2 regions of the Streptomyces sp. NPDC016851 genome follow, and region 2 is predicted to be linked to the other one. Evidence: predicted binding sites of a transcription regulator. Region 2 holds the regulator's gene; the other holds the start of a gene.
The links. The regulator HrcA, encoded in region 2, represses chaperone genes, less so after heat shock. The targets are predictions, from matches to a motif close to TTNGCACTCNGNNNNNCNGAGTGCNAA.
Positions count from the first base shown of each region.

Region 1: the regulator HrcA is predicted to act here: its motif matches at 6,679-6,705, upstream of groL (chaperonin GroEL).

Region 1 covers NZ_JBVHEP010000046.1:18,416-26,824, reverse strand. The annotation lists gene ACZ3I3_RS40590 (ABC transporter substrate-binding protein) at 1-257, shown strand, start outside; gene ACZ3I3_RS40585 (DUF3263 domain-containing protein) at 293-538, shown strand; gene otsB (trehalose-phosphatase) at 574-1,428, opposite strand; gene ACZ3I3_RS40575 (alpha,alpha-trehalose-phosphate synthase (UDP-forming)) at 1,436-2,824, opposite strand; gene ACZ3I3_RS40570 (glucosyl-3-phosphoglycerate synthase) at 2,898-3,842, opposite strand; SAM riboswitch class I at 4,023-4,178, shown strand; gene thrC (threonine synthase) at 4,194-5,480, shown strand; gene ACZ3I3_RS40560 (ubiquitin-like small modifier protein 1) at 5,610-5,885, shown strand; gene ACZ3I3_RS40555 (cold-shock protein) at 6,333-6,536, shown strand; gene groL (chaperonin GroEL) at 6,867-8,409, shown strand, end outside.
Region 2 covers NZ_JBVHEP010000005.1:89,758-98,166, reverse strand. The annotation lists partial or broken gene dnaJ (molecular chaperone DnaJ) at 1-788, opposite strand, end outside; gene hrcA (heat-inducible transcriptional repressor HrcA) at 788-1,804, opposite strand; gene ACZ3I3_RS10420 (MBL fold metallo-hydrolase) at 1,975-2,706, shown strand; gene ACZ3I3_RS10415 (DUF3097 domain-containing protein) at 2,738-3,541, shown strand; gene hemW (radical SAM family heme chaperone HemW) at 3,645-4,877, opposite strand; gene ACZ3I3_RS10405 (SpoIIE family protein phosphatase) at 4,905-7,151, opposite strand; gene ACZ3I3_RS10400 (HAMP domain-containing protein) at 7,254-8,409, shown strand, end outside.

The sequences.
Region 1 (8,409 bases), on a different contig from region 2:
CCCGCGAGTACGACCTGCTGCCGGTCACCAGCTCCGCGTCCCAGGCCATGGCCGACTCCGGCCGGGACCGGCACCTCAAGCCGTTCCTGGAGGAACTGGTGGCCTCCGAGCTCTACCCGGTCGGCAAGACCTCCTGGGCCGACGTCAGCGCCGAGGTGAAGAAGCAGATCGGCAAGGCCGTCGCGCCCACCGGGAGCCCCTCGGGCGTCCTGGGCCACCTCCAGGCGGCGGCGACCCGGGCGGAGAGCGCGGAGTAGACCCGCTGTCGGTGGCGGGCGTTACGGTGCCTGGCATGGACGAGGACACGGGTGACGAGCGGCTCGGGCGCAGGGAGCGGGACATCCTGGCGCTCGAACGCCGTGGTTTCTCCGGGCCCGGCGCGAAGGAACGGGCCGTACGGGAGGAGCTGGGCCTCGCGCCGGTGCGCTACTACCAGCTCCTCAACGCCCTGCTGGACGACCCCCGGGCCCTGGCCCACGACCCGGTGACGGTCAACCGGCTGCGGCGGATCCGGGAGACGCGCCGGGCCGAGCGTTAGGGGTCCTTTCAGCACGAGCGCCCGATGAGGCCGCGTCAGCCGAGCCGGTCCGCCAGTTCGCGCAGCAGGCGTACGACACCCTCCGGGCCGTCCACCACCACGTCCGCCCGTTCCCTCAGCTCGGTCACCTCGTCGCTGCCGCTGCACACCAGCAGGCCCGGGGTGCCGTCCGAGCGGAGCGTGTCGACGGCCGAGTAGGCGGGCAGGTCGCCCAGGTCGTCGCCGGCGAAGAGGACGGACCCGGCGCCGATCTCCCGGGCGAACCCGGTGAGGGCGGCGCCCTTGTCCATGCCGGGCGGCCGGAGTTCGAGGACCATGCGGCCGGGCTCCACGATCAGGCCGTGGCGGCCGGCCAGGCCGGCGAGCGGATCGCGCAGGGAGTCCAGCGTGGTCTGCGGGTCGGCGGCCCGGCGGGTGTGCACCGCCACGGACCGGCCCTTGTCCTCGATCCAGGTCCCCTGCGACGCGCCGAACCGGTCGAGGAGCTCGGGCAGCTCGGTGCGCACGGCGGCGACGCCCGGATACGGCTCGGGGGCGCGGAGCTCGCCGGTGCGGGCGTCCCAGCGTTCGGCGCCGTAGTGGCCGAGGACGACGAGGTGTTCCAGGCCAGGGACGTCCGCGAAGCCGCCGTTGCGCACCGCGACCTCGGCGGGCCGCCCGGTGATCACCGCCACGGCGGCCACCTTCGGCGCGAGCGCGGCCAGCGCGGGGACGGCCTCCGGGTGGGCCCGGGCCTGCTCGGGGTCGGCCACGATCGGCGCGAGCGTCCCGTCGAAGTCGAGGCCGATCAGCGCCCGGCCGGGGCGGTCGAGGAGGGCGTCCAGACCCTCCTGGCCCGCCTTCGTCGTGGGAGGGGGCAGCGGCTGCGACGCCGGCGTGGTGCTGCTCATCCGCCGCTCAGCCCCTCAACGCGTCGAGCTGGTCCAGGAACCACTGCGTCGGCGGCAGCGCGGTCGCCGCCGCTGCCAGCCGCTTGCTGCGCTCGGCCCGTTCCTCCGGGCGCATCGACAGCGCCTCGTGCAGGGCCGCCGCCGTCCCCGTCACGTCGTACGGGTTCACCACGATCGCGTCCTCGCCCAGCTCCTCGAACGCCCCGGCCTCCCGCGACAGCACCAGGGCGCAGCCCTCGTCGGAGACGACCGGGACCTCCTTGGCGACGAGGTTCATGCCGTCCCGGATGGGGTTGACGAGGGCCACGTCGGCCAGCCGGTACGCGGCCAGGGAGCGGGCGAAGTCGTCCTTGAGGTTGAGGACGACCGGGGTCCACCCCGGCGTCCCGAACTCGGCGTTGATCTCCTCCGAGACCCGCCGCACCTCGGCCGTGTACTCCCGGTACACCGCGAGGTCCTGGCGCGAGGGATAGGCGAAGGCCACGTGCACCACGCGCTCGCGCCACTCGGCGTGGGTCTGAAGCAGCCGGCGGTAGGCCAGCAGGCCGCGCACGATGTTCTTCGACAGCTCCGTGCGGTCGACCCGGACGATGGTGCGGCGGCCCTCGCCGATCTCCTCCCGGAGCGCGGCCATCCGCTCCTCCACGTCCTGCTCGTGCGACCGCTTCCGCAGGAAGTCCGCGTCGGCCCCGAGCCCATGCACGCCGATCCGCGTGCCCCCGAGCCCGCCGGCGAACTGCTCGGCGCACGCGGTGAACGCGTCCGCCCAGCGCTGCGTGAGGAAGCCCAGCCGGTCCGCGCCCAGCATGCCGCGCAGCACCTGCCCGGCCACGTCGTCCGGCAGCATCCGGAAGTACTCGGGCGGCGCCCACGGCGTGTGCGAGAAGTGGCCGATCCTCAGGTCCGGGCGCAGCTCGCGGAGCATGCCCGGCACCAGCGTGAGGTGGTAGTCCTGCACCACGACCGCCGCGCCCTGCCCCGCCTCCTCGGCCAGCGCCTCGGCGAACGCCCGGTTGTACGTCTCGTAGGACGCCCACTGGCGCCGGAACTCCGCGTCGAAGACCGGCTCCAGCGGCGTCTGGTAGATCATGTGGTGCACGAACCACAGCACCGAGTTGGCGATGCCGTTGTACGCGTCCGCGTGCACGTCGGCCGGGATGTCCAGCATCCGCACGCCGTCCTCGCCGACGCCCCGCCGGACCGCCTCCCGGTCGCCGTCGGACAGCGCCGAGCACACCCACAGCGCGTCCGCGTCCGAGCCGATCGCGGACAGCCCCGAGACCAGCCCGCCGCCACCCCGCTTGGCGTTCAGCGAACCGTCATCGCCCACCGCGTACGAGACCGGACCGCGGTTGGACGCCACCAGCACCTGTGCAGCACCGTACGTCGAAGCCATACGCCTCAACCTAGCCCGGCCCGGAAACGCTCAAACGTGCGGCCCCGCCCCACCCGGCCGAAAACGACCCCGGTCAGGCCGCTCTCCGCGCCTGGTACTCGGCGATCTCCACCATCGGCGGACGCTCCTCGGTGTCCACGGAGTACGTGCGCGGCTCGAAGCCGTCGCCGCCCCGCTCGAACTGTGTCAGGGACGGCCGGATCAGATGCCCGCGGGCCAGCCGCAGCTGGGCCGTGCGGTAGATCGCGGCGGCCATCCGGCCCAGCGCCTGCCCGTCCTGGTGCCGGTGCTTGCGCACCCCGACGTCCACCTGGGCGAGGGCGTCCAGGCCCACCAGGTGCAGCGCGTCGACCAGCATGCCCAGCTCGACGCCGTACCCGACGGGGAACGGCAGCTGCTCCAGCAGCGAGCGGCGGGCCGCGTACTCGCCGCCGAGCGGCTGCACGAACCCGGCCAGCTGTGGCCAGTGCATGTTCAGCAGCGGGCGGGCCATCAGCTCCGTGACCCGGCCGCCCTGCCCGGCGGTGCCTCCGAGGGGACGGTCGTACATGCCCTTCACCAGGTCGATGTCCGGGTCGGTGAGCAGCGGGCCCACGATCCCGGAGACGAAGTCGGACGAGAAGTCCTTCAGGTCCGCGTCGATGAAGCAGACGATGTCCCCGCGCGTGACGAGCAGGGAGCGCCACAGCACCTCGCCCTTGCCCGGCACGGCGGGGATCCGCGGGATGATCTCGTCGCGGTGCACCACCGTCGCGCCCGCGGCGGCGGCCACCTCCGACGTGCGGTCGGTCGACCCCGAGTCGACGACGACCAGCTCGTCGACGAGCGGGACCTGCCGCATCAGGTCGTGACGGATGATCGCGGCGATGTCACCGACCGTCTCCTCCTCGTTGAGCGCGGGCAGCACCACACTCACCGTCTGGCCCGTGCGCTGCTTGGCGGCCAGAATCTGGTGGAGCGGACGATCGGTCGCTGACCAGGAACGGGTGCTCAGCCAGCGCTCGACTTCTTCCAGCACCGTGGCGGCTCCTCTGCGTACTCTCGGCGGGACGGACTGCCCGCCGCGGTAGCGGCTGATGGGTACAGTCATCTCGCGGTTCGGACGACTATCTCAACTGTCCTGGTCGTCGGTTACAGTCTTGAACAACGCGGATGACCATCGCATGTCCGGGGTCAACCGTTGTTTACAACCGAATACAGCTCATCCAGAGGGGCAGAGGGATACGGCCCGATGAAGCCCCGGCAACCCTCCAGCCGATACTCGTAGGTCACTGTCGACCGCTCCGCGAGGCTCCCGGCTCGGGAAGGTGCCAAATCCGTCTCACGGCGAGATGCGTCGTGAGGAAGATGAGGAAGGGCCTCGCCTCACATGGCTGTGCAGACTGTTGCAAGCACCACCGACTCCACCGTAGACCTCGGCCCCGCCGCCGCCCTGAGCTGCCGCGAGTGCGGTCACCGCGTACCCCTCGGCCCGGTCTTCGCGTGCGAGGAGTGTTTCGGTCCGCTGGAGATCGCCTACGACTTCTCGGCCTACGACACCGAAGAGCTCCGCAAGCGGATCGAAGCGGGACCCGCGAACATCTGGCGCTACGCCCCGCTGCTGCCGGTCCCGGCCGACGTGGCGACCAAGCCGAACATCAACCCGGGCTGGACCCAGCTCGTCAAGGCCGACAACCTCGCGCGCGAGCTGGGCGTCGAGGCGGGCAAGCTCTTCATCAAGGACGACTCCGGCAACCCGACGCACTCCTTCAAGGACCGGGTCGTCGCCCAGGCCCTGGAGGCCGCCCGCGCCTTCGGCTTCACCACGCTGTCCTGCTCCTCCACCGGCAACCTCGCCGGCGCCGTGGGCGCCGCGGCGGCCCGCGCCGGCTTCCGCTCCTGCGTGTTCATCCCGCACGACCTGGAGCAGGGCAAGGTCGTCATGGCCGCGGTCTACGGCGGCGAGCTCGTCGGCATCCAGGGCAACTACGACGACGTGAACCGCTTCTGCTCCGAGCTGATCGGCGACCCGGCCGGCGAGGGCTGGGGCTTCGTCAACGTCAACCTGCGGCCGTACTACGCGGAGGGCTCCAAGACCCTGGCGTACGAGATCTGCGAGCAGCTCGGCTGGCAGCTGCCGGACCAGATCGTGGTGCCGATCGCCTCCGGCTCGCAGCTCACGAAGATCGACAAGGGCCTGCAGGAGCTGATCAAGCTCGGGCTGGTCGAGGACAAGCCGTACAAGATCTTCGGCGCGCAGGCCGAGGGCTGCTCCCCGGTGTCGACGGCGTACAAGGCCGGCCACGACGTCGTACGCCCCCAGAAGCCGGACACGATCGCCAAGTCGCTGGCGATCGGCAACCCGGCGGACGGGCCGTACGTGCTGGACATCGCGCGGCGTACGGGCGGTGCGGTGGAGGACGTCAACGACGAGCAGGTCGTCGAGGCGATCAAGATCCTCGCCCGGACCGAGGGCATCTTCGCGGAGACCGCCGGTGGTGTGACCGTGGGTGTGGCGAAGAAGCTGGTCGAGAACGGGGTGCTCGACCCGTCGAAGACGACCGTGGTGCTGAACACGGGGGATGGTCTGAAGACGCTGGATGCGGTGGCCGGGACCGGGCTTACTGCGACCATTCGTCCCAGCCTGGATTCGTTCCGGGAAGCCGGTCTCGTCTGACCGTCGTTCGCTGCGGGCCGGTGGGGGCTGGTCGCGCCCACGCGGCGGAGCCGCACGTCGACACAGCCCCGCGCCCCTGAGGGTGCGCCCCAGCCGTAGCTGCAAAACAAAACCGGAGGTCACATCCCGATGAGCGTCACCGTTCGCATCCCCACCATCCTGCGTACCTACACCGGCGGGCAGGCCGAGGTCGCCGCCGAGGGGGCGACCCTCGGCGAGGTCATCGCCGATCTGGAGAAGAACCACACCGGGATCGCCGCCCGGGTGCTGGACGACCAGGGCAAGCTGCGCCGGTTCGTCAACGTGTACGTCAACGACGACGACGTGCGGTTCGAGCAGGGGCTGGAGACGGCGACGCCGGACGGTGCAGGGGTGTCGATCATTCCCGCCGTCGCGGGTGGCTGAACCGGTCGACCGGCTTGATTATTACCTTCGGTAACGGCAGTCACTGAGAGTTCATCGAATTGCCCCCTCCGTGAGAGAAGCGGAGGGGGCAATTCTGTGTGATTGAGCGCGGTACAGTTGGGGAACGCAGCGCCGATCTCCTGATCGGGAGCCCTTAATTCCTGCCGCGCGCCCGACAAGATGTAGCCAAAGTGTGTGCGTCTTTCGCGGCTTTTGTTCCTTTTGTGTGGCCCGACTTGCCCTGAAGTCTGGCGAATTCTCCCCACATTCCGGATCCTGCGCGTCCAGAATTCTCGTCCGATTGACCTGTTGCAGACGGCAGTTGGACAGATACATTCAGCCGCGGTCGACGCGTTCCGGCGCACGCCCCCAACCGTGGGGGGTGAGGTCTGACCCGGGTCCGCGAAGTGTGGATCTGTGCAAGGGCCAGTAATAGGGGAGTTAGGCATGGCTCAGGGCACCGTCAAGTGGTTCAACGCGGAGAAGGGGTACGGCTTCATCGCGGTCGACGGTGGTGCGGATGTTTTCGTCCACTACAGCGCGATCCAGATGGACGGCTACCGCACCCTGGAGGAGGGCCAGCGGGTCGAGTTCGAGATCTCGCAGGGCCAGAAGGGACCGCAGGCCGACATGGTTCGCGTCTCTGCCTGAACGCGCACCACGACCAAGCGCAAGCGACCGGTCTTCTCTGAAGGGCCCGCACCCCCCGGGGTGTGGGCCCTTCGGCCTGCTCGGAGGCCGTGCGCGCCCTGTTCGCCGGGGGCTGAGCGCCCCGCCCGAACCGTGGGAGTCGCTTGCACTCGCCATGCCCGAGTGCTAATCATTGCGTTAGCACTCTGAAGGTGAGAGTGACAACGTAAGGACCGGGTCGGTGAGGCCCGCAGGCCGGGTGGGAAGGAACCACGAGGTCGGCGAGCCGTCCGTCGCGGGCGCGGGCGCGGTCCGAAGTAATCACCCCCAGTCCTGGAGGGACCACTTCACATGGCCAAGATCATCGCGTTCGACGAGGAGGCGCGGCGCGGCCTCGAGCGCGGCATGAACCAGCTCGCGGACGCCGTCAAGGTGACGCTCGGCCCCAAGGGCCGCAACGTCGTCCTCGAGAAGAAGTGGGGCGCCCCCACGATCACCAACGATGGTGTGTCCATCGCCAAGGAGATCGAACTCGAGGACCCGTACGAGAAGATCGGCGCCGAGCTGGTCAAGGAAGTCGCCAAGAAGACGGACGACGTCGCCGGTGACGGTACGACCACCGCGACCGTTCTCGCCCAGGCCCTGGTCAAGGAAGGCCTGCGCAACGTAGCCGCCGGTGCCAACCCGATGGCCCTCAAGCGTGGCATCGAGCGCGCCGTCGAGGCCGTCTCCGCCGCCCTGCTGGAGCAGGCGAAGGACGTCGAGACCAAGGAGCAGATCGCCTCCACGGCCTCCATCTCCGCCGCCGACACCCAGATCGGCGAGCTCATCGCCGAGGCCATGGACAAGGTCGGCAAGGAAGGCGTCATCACCGTCGAGGAGTCCCAGACCTTCGGTCTGGAGCTGGAGCTCACCGAGGGTATGCGCTTCGACAAGGGCTACATCTCGGCGTACTTCGCCACCGACATGGAGCGTATGGAGGCCGTCCTCGACGACCCGTACATCCTGATCGCCAACTCGAAGATCAGCAACGTCAAGGACCTGCTGCCGCTCCTCGAGAAGGTCATGCAGTCCGGCAAGCCGCTGCTGATCATCGCCGAGGACGTCGAGGGCGAGGCCCTGTCGACCCTGGTCGTCAACAAGATCCGCGGCACCTTCAAGTCCGTCGCCGTCAAGGCCCCGGGCTTCGGCGACCGCCGCAAGGCGATGCTGCAGGACATCGGCATCCTCACCGGCGGCGAGGTGATCTCCGAGGAGGTCGGCCTCAAGCTGGAGAACGCCACGATCGACCTCCTGGGCAAGGCCCGCAAGGTCGTCATCACCAAGGACGAGACCACCATCGTCGACGGTGCCGGCTCCGCCGAGCAGGTCCAGGGCCGGGTCAACCAGATCCGCGCCGAGATCGAGAACAGCGACTCGGACTACGACCGCGAGAAGCTGCAGGAGCGCCTGGCGAAGCTCGCCGGCGGTGTCGCGGTCATCAAGGCCGGTGCCGCCACCGAGGTGGAGCTCAAGGAGCGCAAGCACCGCATCGAGGACGCCGTGCGCAACGCCAAGGCGGCCGTCGAGGAGGGCATCGTCGCCGGTGGTGGCGTGGCCCTGCTGCAGGCCTCCCAGGTCTTCGAGAAGCTGGAGCTCGAGGGTGACGAGGCGACCGGCGCCAACGCCGTGAAGCTCGCCCTGGAGGCCCCGCTGAAGCAGATCGCCGTCAACGGTGGTCTCGAGGGCGGCGTCGTCGTGGAGAAGGTCCGCAACCTCCAGGTCGGCCACGGCCTGAACGCCGCGACCGGTGAGTACGTCGACATGATCGCCGAGGGCATCATCGACCCGGCGAAGGTGACCCGTTCCGCGCTGCAGAACGCCGCCTCCATCGCCGCGCTGTTCCTCACCACCG
Region 2 (8,409 bases):
CCGCGCCGCTGGAACTGCGAGTGCGGCAGTTCGTGGATCTCGACGTACAGGTCGCCCGCCGGACCGCCGCCGGGCCCGACCTCGCCCTCACCGGCGAGCTGGATCCGCGTGCCGTTGTCGACACCGGCCGGGATCTTCACCGTCAGCGTGCGACGGGAGCGGACGCGGCCGTCGCCGGCGCACTCCGGGCAGGGGGTCGGCACGACCGTGCCGAAGCCCTGGCACTGCGGGCAGGGCCGCGAGGTCATGACCTGGCCGAGGAAGGACCGCGTGACCTGGGACACCTCGCCGCGACCGCGGCACATGTCACACGTCTGGGCGGAGGTGCCCGGCGCCGCGCCCTCACCGTTACAGGTGTTGCAGACGACCGCCGTGTCGACCTGGATGTCCTTCGTCGTGCCGAAGGCCGCCTCGTCGAGCTCGATCTCGATGCGGATCATGGCGTCCTGGCCGCGGCGCGTGCGCGAGCGCGGTCCGCGCTGCGACGCCGTGCCGAAGAACGCGTCCATGATGTCGGAGAAGTTCCCGAAGCCGCCGGCCCCGAAGCCGCCCGCGCCGCCGCCTCCGGCCTGCGAGAGCGGGTCGCCGCCGAGGTCGTAGACCTGCTTCTTCTGCGGGTCCGACAGCACCTCGTAAGCGGCGTTGATCTCCTTGAACCGCTCCTGGGTCTTCGGATCGGGGTTGACGTCCGGATGCAGCTCGCGTGCGAGCCGCCGGAAGGCCTTCTTGATCTCTTCCTGCGACGCGTCGCGGCGCACGCCGAGTACGGCGTAGTAGTCCGTGGCCACTACGACTCCGCCAGGATCTGTCCGACGTACCGTGCCACTGCGCGTACCGCTCCCATCGTTCCCGGGTAGTCCATGCGGGTCGGTCCGACCACGCCGAGCTTGGCGACAGCCTCGCCGCCCGAACCGTAGCCGACCGACACGACGGACGTGGAGTTGAGTCCTTCGTGGGCGTTCTCATGACCGATCCGTACGGTCACGCCCGGATCCTGCGCCTCGCCGAGCAGCTTGAGGAGCACCACCTGCTCCTCCAGCGCCTCCAGCACCGGCCGGATCGTGAGGGGAAAGTCATGCCCGAAGCGGGTCAGGTTGGCGGTGCCGCCGATCATCAGCCGCTCCTCGTTCTCCTCGACGAGCGTCTCCAGAAGTGTGGAGAGCACCGTGGAGACCGTACCCCGGTCCTCGTGCTCGAACGCCTCCGGCAGATCCTCCACCAGACTCGGCACATCCGTGAAACGGCGGTTCGCCACCCGGCTGTTGAGCCGCGCGCGCAGATCCGCGAGCGAGGCCTCGCCGAAGGGCGCCGGGCAGTCGACCACGCGCTGCTCGACCCGCCCGGTGTCCGTGATCAGTACGAGCATCAGCCGCGCGGGCGCGAGAGCGAGCAGCTCCACGTGCCGCACGGTCGAGCGGGTCAGCGACGGGTACTGCACGACGGCGACCTGGCGTGTGAGCTGGGCCAGCAGCCGTACCGTCCGCGCCACGACGTCGTCGAGGTCGACGGCGCCCTCGAGGAAGTTCTGGATCGCGCGCCGCTCGGGCGCGGTCATCGGCTTGACGCCGGCCAGCTTGTCCACGAACAGCCGGTAGCCCTTGTCGGTGGGGATGCGCCCGGCGCTGGTGTGCGGCTGGGCGATGTACCCCTCGTCCTCCAGGGCCGCCATGTCGTTGCGGACCGTGGCCGGCGAGACGCCGAGGTTGTGCCGCTCGGTGAGGGCCTTGGAGCCGACCGGCTCCTCGGTGCCGACGTAGTCCTGGACGATGGCGCGCAGCACCTGAAGCCTGCGTTCACTGAGCATTCGCGCGCACCTCCAGAAGTCGTCCGCCTGGTGTCCTGCCTGTGGGCCTGGCACTCTGCGCGTGCGAGTGCCAGCATTCCCCGCCCAGTGTACGGCTGTGGGGTACACCCCCGGCAAGGCTGGTCGCTTGCTGTCGCGCCCGGGGCGGCGGTCACCGCTAGCGTCGCTGTATGACGGTGACTTGGGAAGAGCTCGGATGGGAACGCGTGGCCGCGGGGGTGGGGCGGTGCCGGCTCCCGGTGTGGGACTGCACGGTGGGGCTGGTCGCCGGTGAGGGCGCGGTCCTCATGATCGACGCGGGGTCGAGCCCCGCCGAGGGCGCGCGGTTGCGCGAGCAGGCGCGGTCGCTCACCGGTCACCGTGTGACGCATCTCGCGCTGACCCATCCCCACTTCGACCACGTCTTCGGGGTGGCGGAGTTCACGGACACGGAGGTGTTCGGCGCGGTGGGCGTGGAGGCGCTGCTGACGCGTGTACGGGACCGCGAGGAGCTGCGCGTGGACGCGGTGCGTGGCGGCCTGGCGGAGACCACCGCGCGGGAGGCGGCGGACCGGCTGGTCGCGCCCCGCCACCTGGTCTCCGGCGAGTGGACCCTCGACCTGGGCGGCGGGCGCCAGGTGCTGCTGGCGAACGTGGGCCCCGGGCACACCGCGCACGACCTGGCGGTGCTGGTGCCGGGCGATCCGGAGGTGGTGTTCTGCGGCGACCTGGTCGAGGAGTCCGGCGAGCCGCAGGCGGGCCCCGACGCCGTGCCGTCGCACTGGCCGGCCGCCCTGGACCGGCTGCTCGACCTGGGCGGCGAGGACGCGCTGTACGTACCCGGTCACGGAGCGGTGGTGGACGCGGCGTTCGTCCGCGCCCAGCGTGACGCGCTGGCCGCGCGTTTCGGCGTGTCTCCGTGACCACCCGCCGGCTTCTCCTATCGTCATTCGAATGCGCCAGTACTCGCCCGATCTGACCCCGCCGTGGAAGAAGCCGCAGCAGCCGGTGCCCGAGGTTCCGGCGGAGCCGGGTCTGGTCGTCGAGGAGGCCGGGACCGGCTTCTGCGGTGCGGTGATCCGCTGCGAGGCGGGCACGGTGACCCTGGAGGACCGCTTCGGCAAGCACCGGGTGTTCCCCATGGAGCCGCGCGGGTTCCTCCTGGAGGGCAGGGCCGTGACCCTGGTCCGCCCCTCTCCCGCCGGCCCCGCCCGTCCGACCCGTACGGCGTCCGGTTCGGTGGCCGTCCCCGGCGCCCGCGCCCGCGTGGCCCGCGCCGGGCGCATCTACGTCGAGGGCCGGCACGACGCCGAGCTGGTCGAGCGGGTCTGGGGCGACGACCTGCGCATCGAGGGCGTGGTCGTGGAGTACCTGGAGGGCGTCGACGACCTGCCGTCCATCGTCGACTCCTTCGCCCCCGGCCCCGACGCCCGCCTCGGCGTCCTGGTGGACCACCTGGTGCCGGGCTCGAAGGAGTGGCGCATCGCGCAGTCGGTGACGAGCGACCACGCCCTGGTCGTCGGCCACCCCTACATCGACATCTGGGAGGCGGTGAAACCGTCGTCCCTGGGCATCGAGGCCTGGCCCCGGGTCCCGCGCGGCCAGGACTGGAAGACGGGCGTGTGCAGGGCACTGGGCTGGCCGGACAACACGGGAGCGGCCTGGCAGCGGATCCTGTCGGGGGTCCGGTCGTACAAGGACCTGGAACCGGAACTGCTGGGCCGGGTGGAGGAACTGATCGACTTCGTAACCGCTTAGCTGCGGGCAGTCGTGCCGCTATGGGCGGCACGGGTGGGCGCAGCGGCACCCCGCTCCGCCGGGCTGCGGACCCACCCGGCCCCAGCCCCAACGCGGCAGCACCTCAGTCCACCAGGTCGCGCACCACGCCGTCCGCCAGCAACCGCCCCCGCAGAGTCAGCACAGCCCGCCCTGACTCGTACGGCCCCTCCTCCAGAAGCCCGTCCGACAACGCCCGCCCCGCCGCCGCAAGCCCCTCCTCCCGCAGCAACGACAGCGGCACACCGTCCCGCAGCCGCAACTCCAGCAGAATCCGCTCGACCCGCCGGTCCTCCCCCGACAGCACCTCACGCCCGGCCCCGGGCGACCGCCCCGCCGCCAGCGCCCCCGCGTACGCCCCGGGATGCTTCACGTTCCACCACCGCACCCCGCCCACATGACTGTGCGCGCCCGGCCCGGCCCCCCACCAGTCGGCTCCCCGCCAGTACAGCTCGTTGTGCAGGCACCGCCCCGCCTCCGAGGTCGCCCAGTTCGACACCTCGTACCACTCGAAACCCGCGCCCGAGAGAACCTCGTCCGCGATCAGGTACCGGTCGGCATGCACATCGTCGTCGGTCATCGGCACCTCGCCCCGGCGGATCCGCCGAGCCAGCTGCGTCCCCTCCTCGACGATCAGGGCGTACGCGCTGACATGGTCCGGCCCGGCCCCCAGCACCGCGTCCAGCGACGCCCGCCAGTCGTCGTCGGACTCCCCCGGCGTGCCGTAGATCAGGTCGAGATTCACATGCTCGAACCCGGCCGCCCGGGCCTCCGCGACACACGCCTCCGGCCGCCCCGGCGTATGCGTCCGGTCCAGCACCTTCAGCACATGCTGCCGCGCACTCTGCATCCCGAAGGAGATCCGGTTGAAGCCCCCCTCGCGCAGGGCCTCCAGATACGCCGGATCCACCGACTCCGGATTCGCCTCGGTCGTGACCTCGGCGTCCTCCGCGAGCCCGAACTCGTCACGGACGGCCGCGAGCATCCGCACCAGGTCACCGGCGTCCAGCAGGGTGGGCGTCCCCCCGCCCACGAACACCGTACGAACGGGCCGCGGGTCGTCACCCAGCACCTTCCGCGCCAGCCGGACCTCGTCGGCCAGCGTCTCGGCGTAGTTGTCGCGCGAGGCCAGCACGCCACCGGTGCCGCGCAGCTCGGTCGCCGTGTAGGTGTTGAAGTCGCAGTAGCCGCAGCGGGTCGCGCAGTACGGAACGTGCAGGTAGAACCCGAGCGGGCGGTCGGCGGCCCCGGCGAGGGCGGACGCGGGCAGCGCGCCGTCGTCGGGGACGGGCTCGCCGTCGGGGAGTGCGGAAGGCATGTCCTCCATTGTCCAGCACCCGGGCGGTCACTCGGCCTGGAGCACCAGCAGCGCCAGATCGTCCGCCGGGGGCCGCGCCCCGAACTCGTGCACCAGCCGCTTGATCCTTTCGGCTATCAGCTCCGCGTCCAGCCCCGCGCACCCGGCCAGCGCCGTCGCCAGCCCGTCCCCGTCGTCGAACTGGCGCGAGCCGGAGCGGCGCTCGGTGACGCCGTCGGTGACGCACAGCAGCGTGTCGCCGGACCGCAGCTCGAAGGTCTCGCTGGTGTACGTGGCGTCCTCGACGACGCCCAGGAGCGTCTGGGGCTGCGCGGCCGTGTGGACCTCGCCGCCCGTCCCGAGCAGCAGGGGCAGCGGATGCCCGGCGGAGGCGACGGTGCAGCGGACGCCGCCGTCGAAGGGGACCAGCTCGCCGTAGAGCAGGGACAGGAAGCGCGTCTGGGGGCCGTCGCCGGGCGGGGTCGGGCGGGCGCCCGCGGCCACCAGCGCCCGGGCCGCCGCGTCCGCGGCCTCCGTGGCGTCGTCGAGCAGGAGCTGGTTGAGGCGGTCGAGGACGTCGGCGACCCGGTAGCCCTCGCGGGCCAGCAGCCGCAGCCAGGGCCGGGCCAGGCCGATCACGACGGCGGCCTCGGGGCCCTTGCCCTGGACGTCGCCGACGGCGAAGCACCAGCGGCCGTCGCCGGCCGGGAACAGGTCGTAGAAGTCGCCGCTGGGCCCGCCCTTGTCGCACGGCTCGTAGACGAGGGCGCTGCGCACCCCGGGGATCTCGGCCACGGCGCCGGGCAGCAGTCCGCGCTGGAGTACGGCGCTGATGGTGGCCTGGCGGGCGTACTGGCGGGCGGCGCCGATGGCGAGCGCCACCCGGCGGCTGAGGTCCTCGGCGAGGCCGGTGATCTCGTCGGGGAAACCGGCGGCACCGGACCGTCCGATGACGAGGGTGCCCAGCGGGCGTCCGCCGGCGACGAGCCGGTACGCGAGGGCCGAGCCCGGTCCGCCGGGCTCGTCACCGAGCGCCTCGCCGGGCCAGGGGTAGTCGACCGGCCCGGAGCCCAACGGGTCGGACGGGTGCGGCGCGTCCTTCTCCAGGGCCCGGCGCAGTTCCTCGATGCGGTTCTCACTGCCGTGCCAGACCCGGGCCAGCCGGGGCCCGCCCGCTCCGGCCCCGCCCCAGCCGCCGCCGGTGGCCTCGTCCTCCAGCCACACCGCGCACCAGTCGGCCAGCCGGGGCACGATCAACTGCCCGGCGAGGGCGGCGACCAGGTCCTCGTCGAGCTGTCCGGCGAGGAGGTCGGACGCCTCGGCGAGGAAGGACAGGGCCCCGCGGCCCAGCCAGGAGCCGTCGCGTCCGTCACGGCCGTCGCAGTCCTCGTACCGCTCCCGCCAGTCCCGCAGGTCCTGCCAGTCGCGCAGGTCGCCCGAGCCGCCGCCAGGGTCACGCGGGCCCCGTGCGTCCCTTGGTCCCCGCTCCCTGGCCTCCTGCCCGGGGGGCGGCTCCGGCGCCAGGATCTCCGCCACGCGCAGCCCGCGCGCCAGCGCGTGCTCCCCGGCGTACGCCTCGATCTGGTCGCCGGCCTCACATCCCCCGGCGGGCAGCCGCGCCCACACGGTCTTCCGGCCCGTGCGGTACGTGATGCCCCAGGCCTCGGAGAGCGCGCCGACGAGCCGCAGGCCACGCCCGTACTCCGGGATGTCGTGCGGCGTTTCCGGCTCGCCGCCGCGCGGGGCGCGTGAGGGGTGGTGGTCGGAGACCTCCACGAGGAGCGCGGCCGTGTCCTTGTCGTCGCCTTCCAGCCGGCATTCCAGCTGGACGTCGGTGCCGGCGTGCACGACGGCGTTGGTGACGAGTTCGCTGACGACGAGCAGGGCGTCGTCGGCGAGACGGTCGGTGAGATGCTCGGCGCCGGGCAGGCCGAGTCCGGTCCACTCGGCGATCGCCGCGCGCAGCAGAGCGCGAGCGGAGCCCGGCGCGAGAGAGCTGCCGGACAGGGTCGCGTACGCCCGCGCACGCTCCTTGGCGGGCGCCTCGGAAACCACGACGGGCGTCTCGGAAGCGACCCCGCCCCTCTCGGATGCGAGCACGGGCGCCTCCACCCCGAGCGCCGACGTCTCCACGCCGAGCGCCGACGTCTCCGCCCCGAGCGCGGGAGCCTCGGAAGGCAGCGCACACCCCTCGGAGACGGCCCCCTCGTGCGGGGGCCCAGGCACCTCCGAAGCGTGCGCAGGCGCCTCTGAGGCACGGGAAGCGGTCTCCCGTTGCGTCGGAATGGCCCCCATGGACAGCTCCCCGGGCAGTTCGTACGAATACGCCACAGTCGATGCCGACAGGGTGACAGACTGGCCACGCCCATAAGCGCCGAGTTACCGAAGTGGGCCGTCATGAGTGAGAACAGTGCTACTCCTGTGGTCGAAGACCGGTACGAAGACGGTCAGATTCGTGCATCCGATCTGCGTCCCCTGCTCGCAGCCATGACAGCCGCACGCGACGGCGACTTCACCAAGGTGCCGGAAACCGGCCACGGGATGGTGGCCGAACTCACCGCGGTCTTCAACCAGATCGTGGACCGCGACATCCACTTCACCACCGAGGTGCAGCGGGTCAGACGGGAACTGGTGCGGCACGGCCGGCTCGACGAGCGGCTCTCGGCCAGTCCGGGTCAGGGCCTGTGGACGTCCCGCGTCAACGACGTGAACCAGCTGCTCGACGCCCTCGTCGCCCCGGCGGCGAACGCCACGCGCGTACTGGACGCGGTGGCCGGCGGCGATCTGACCCAGCGGGTCGATCTGCACGACGGGACACGGGAGTTACGCGGCGACCTGCGACGCCTGGGCCGGGCCGTGAACAAGATGGTGGACCAGCTCTCCCTGTTCACCGGCGAGGTGACGCGGGTCGCGCGCGAGGTCGGCACCGAGGGCCGGCTCGGCGGCCGGGCCAAGGTGCAGGGACTGTCGGGCAGTTGGCGGGACGTGACCGAGGCCGTCAACACGATGGCGTCCCGGCTGACGGCCCAGGTGCGGGACATCGCGGCGGTCACGACGGCGGTGGCACGCGGCGACCTGACCCGCACGGTCACGGTGGAGGCGACCGGCGAGCTGCTGGAGCTGAAGCTGACCGTCAACACGATGGTCGACCAGCTCTCCGCCTTCGCCGACGAGGTCACGCGGGTCGCCCGCGAGGTCGGCACCGAGGGGCAGTTGGGCGGCCGGGCGCAGGTCCGGGGCGTGTCCGGGGTCTGGAAGGACCTCACCGACAACGTCAACTTCATGGCGTCGAACCTGACCTCGCAGGTCCGCAACATCGCCCAGGTGACGACGGCCGTGGCCAACGGCGACCTGTCCCAGAAGATCACGGTGGACGCGCAGGGCGAGATCCTGGAGCTCAAGTCGACCATCAACACGATGGTCGACCAGCTCTCCGCCTTCGCCGACGAGGTCACGCGGGTCGCCCGCGAGGTCGGCACCGAAGGCAACCTCGGCGGCCGGGCGCAGGTCCGGGGCGTCTCCGGCGTCTGGAAGGACCTCACCGACAACGTCA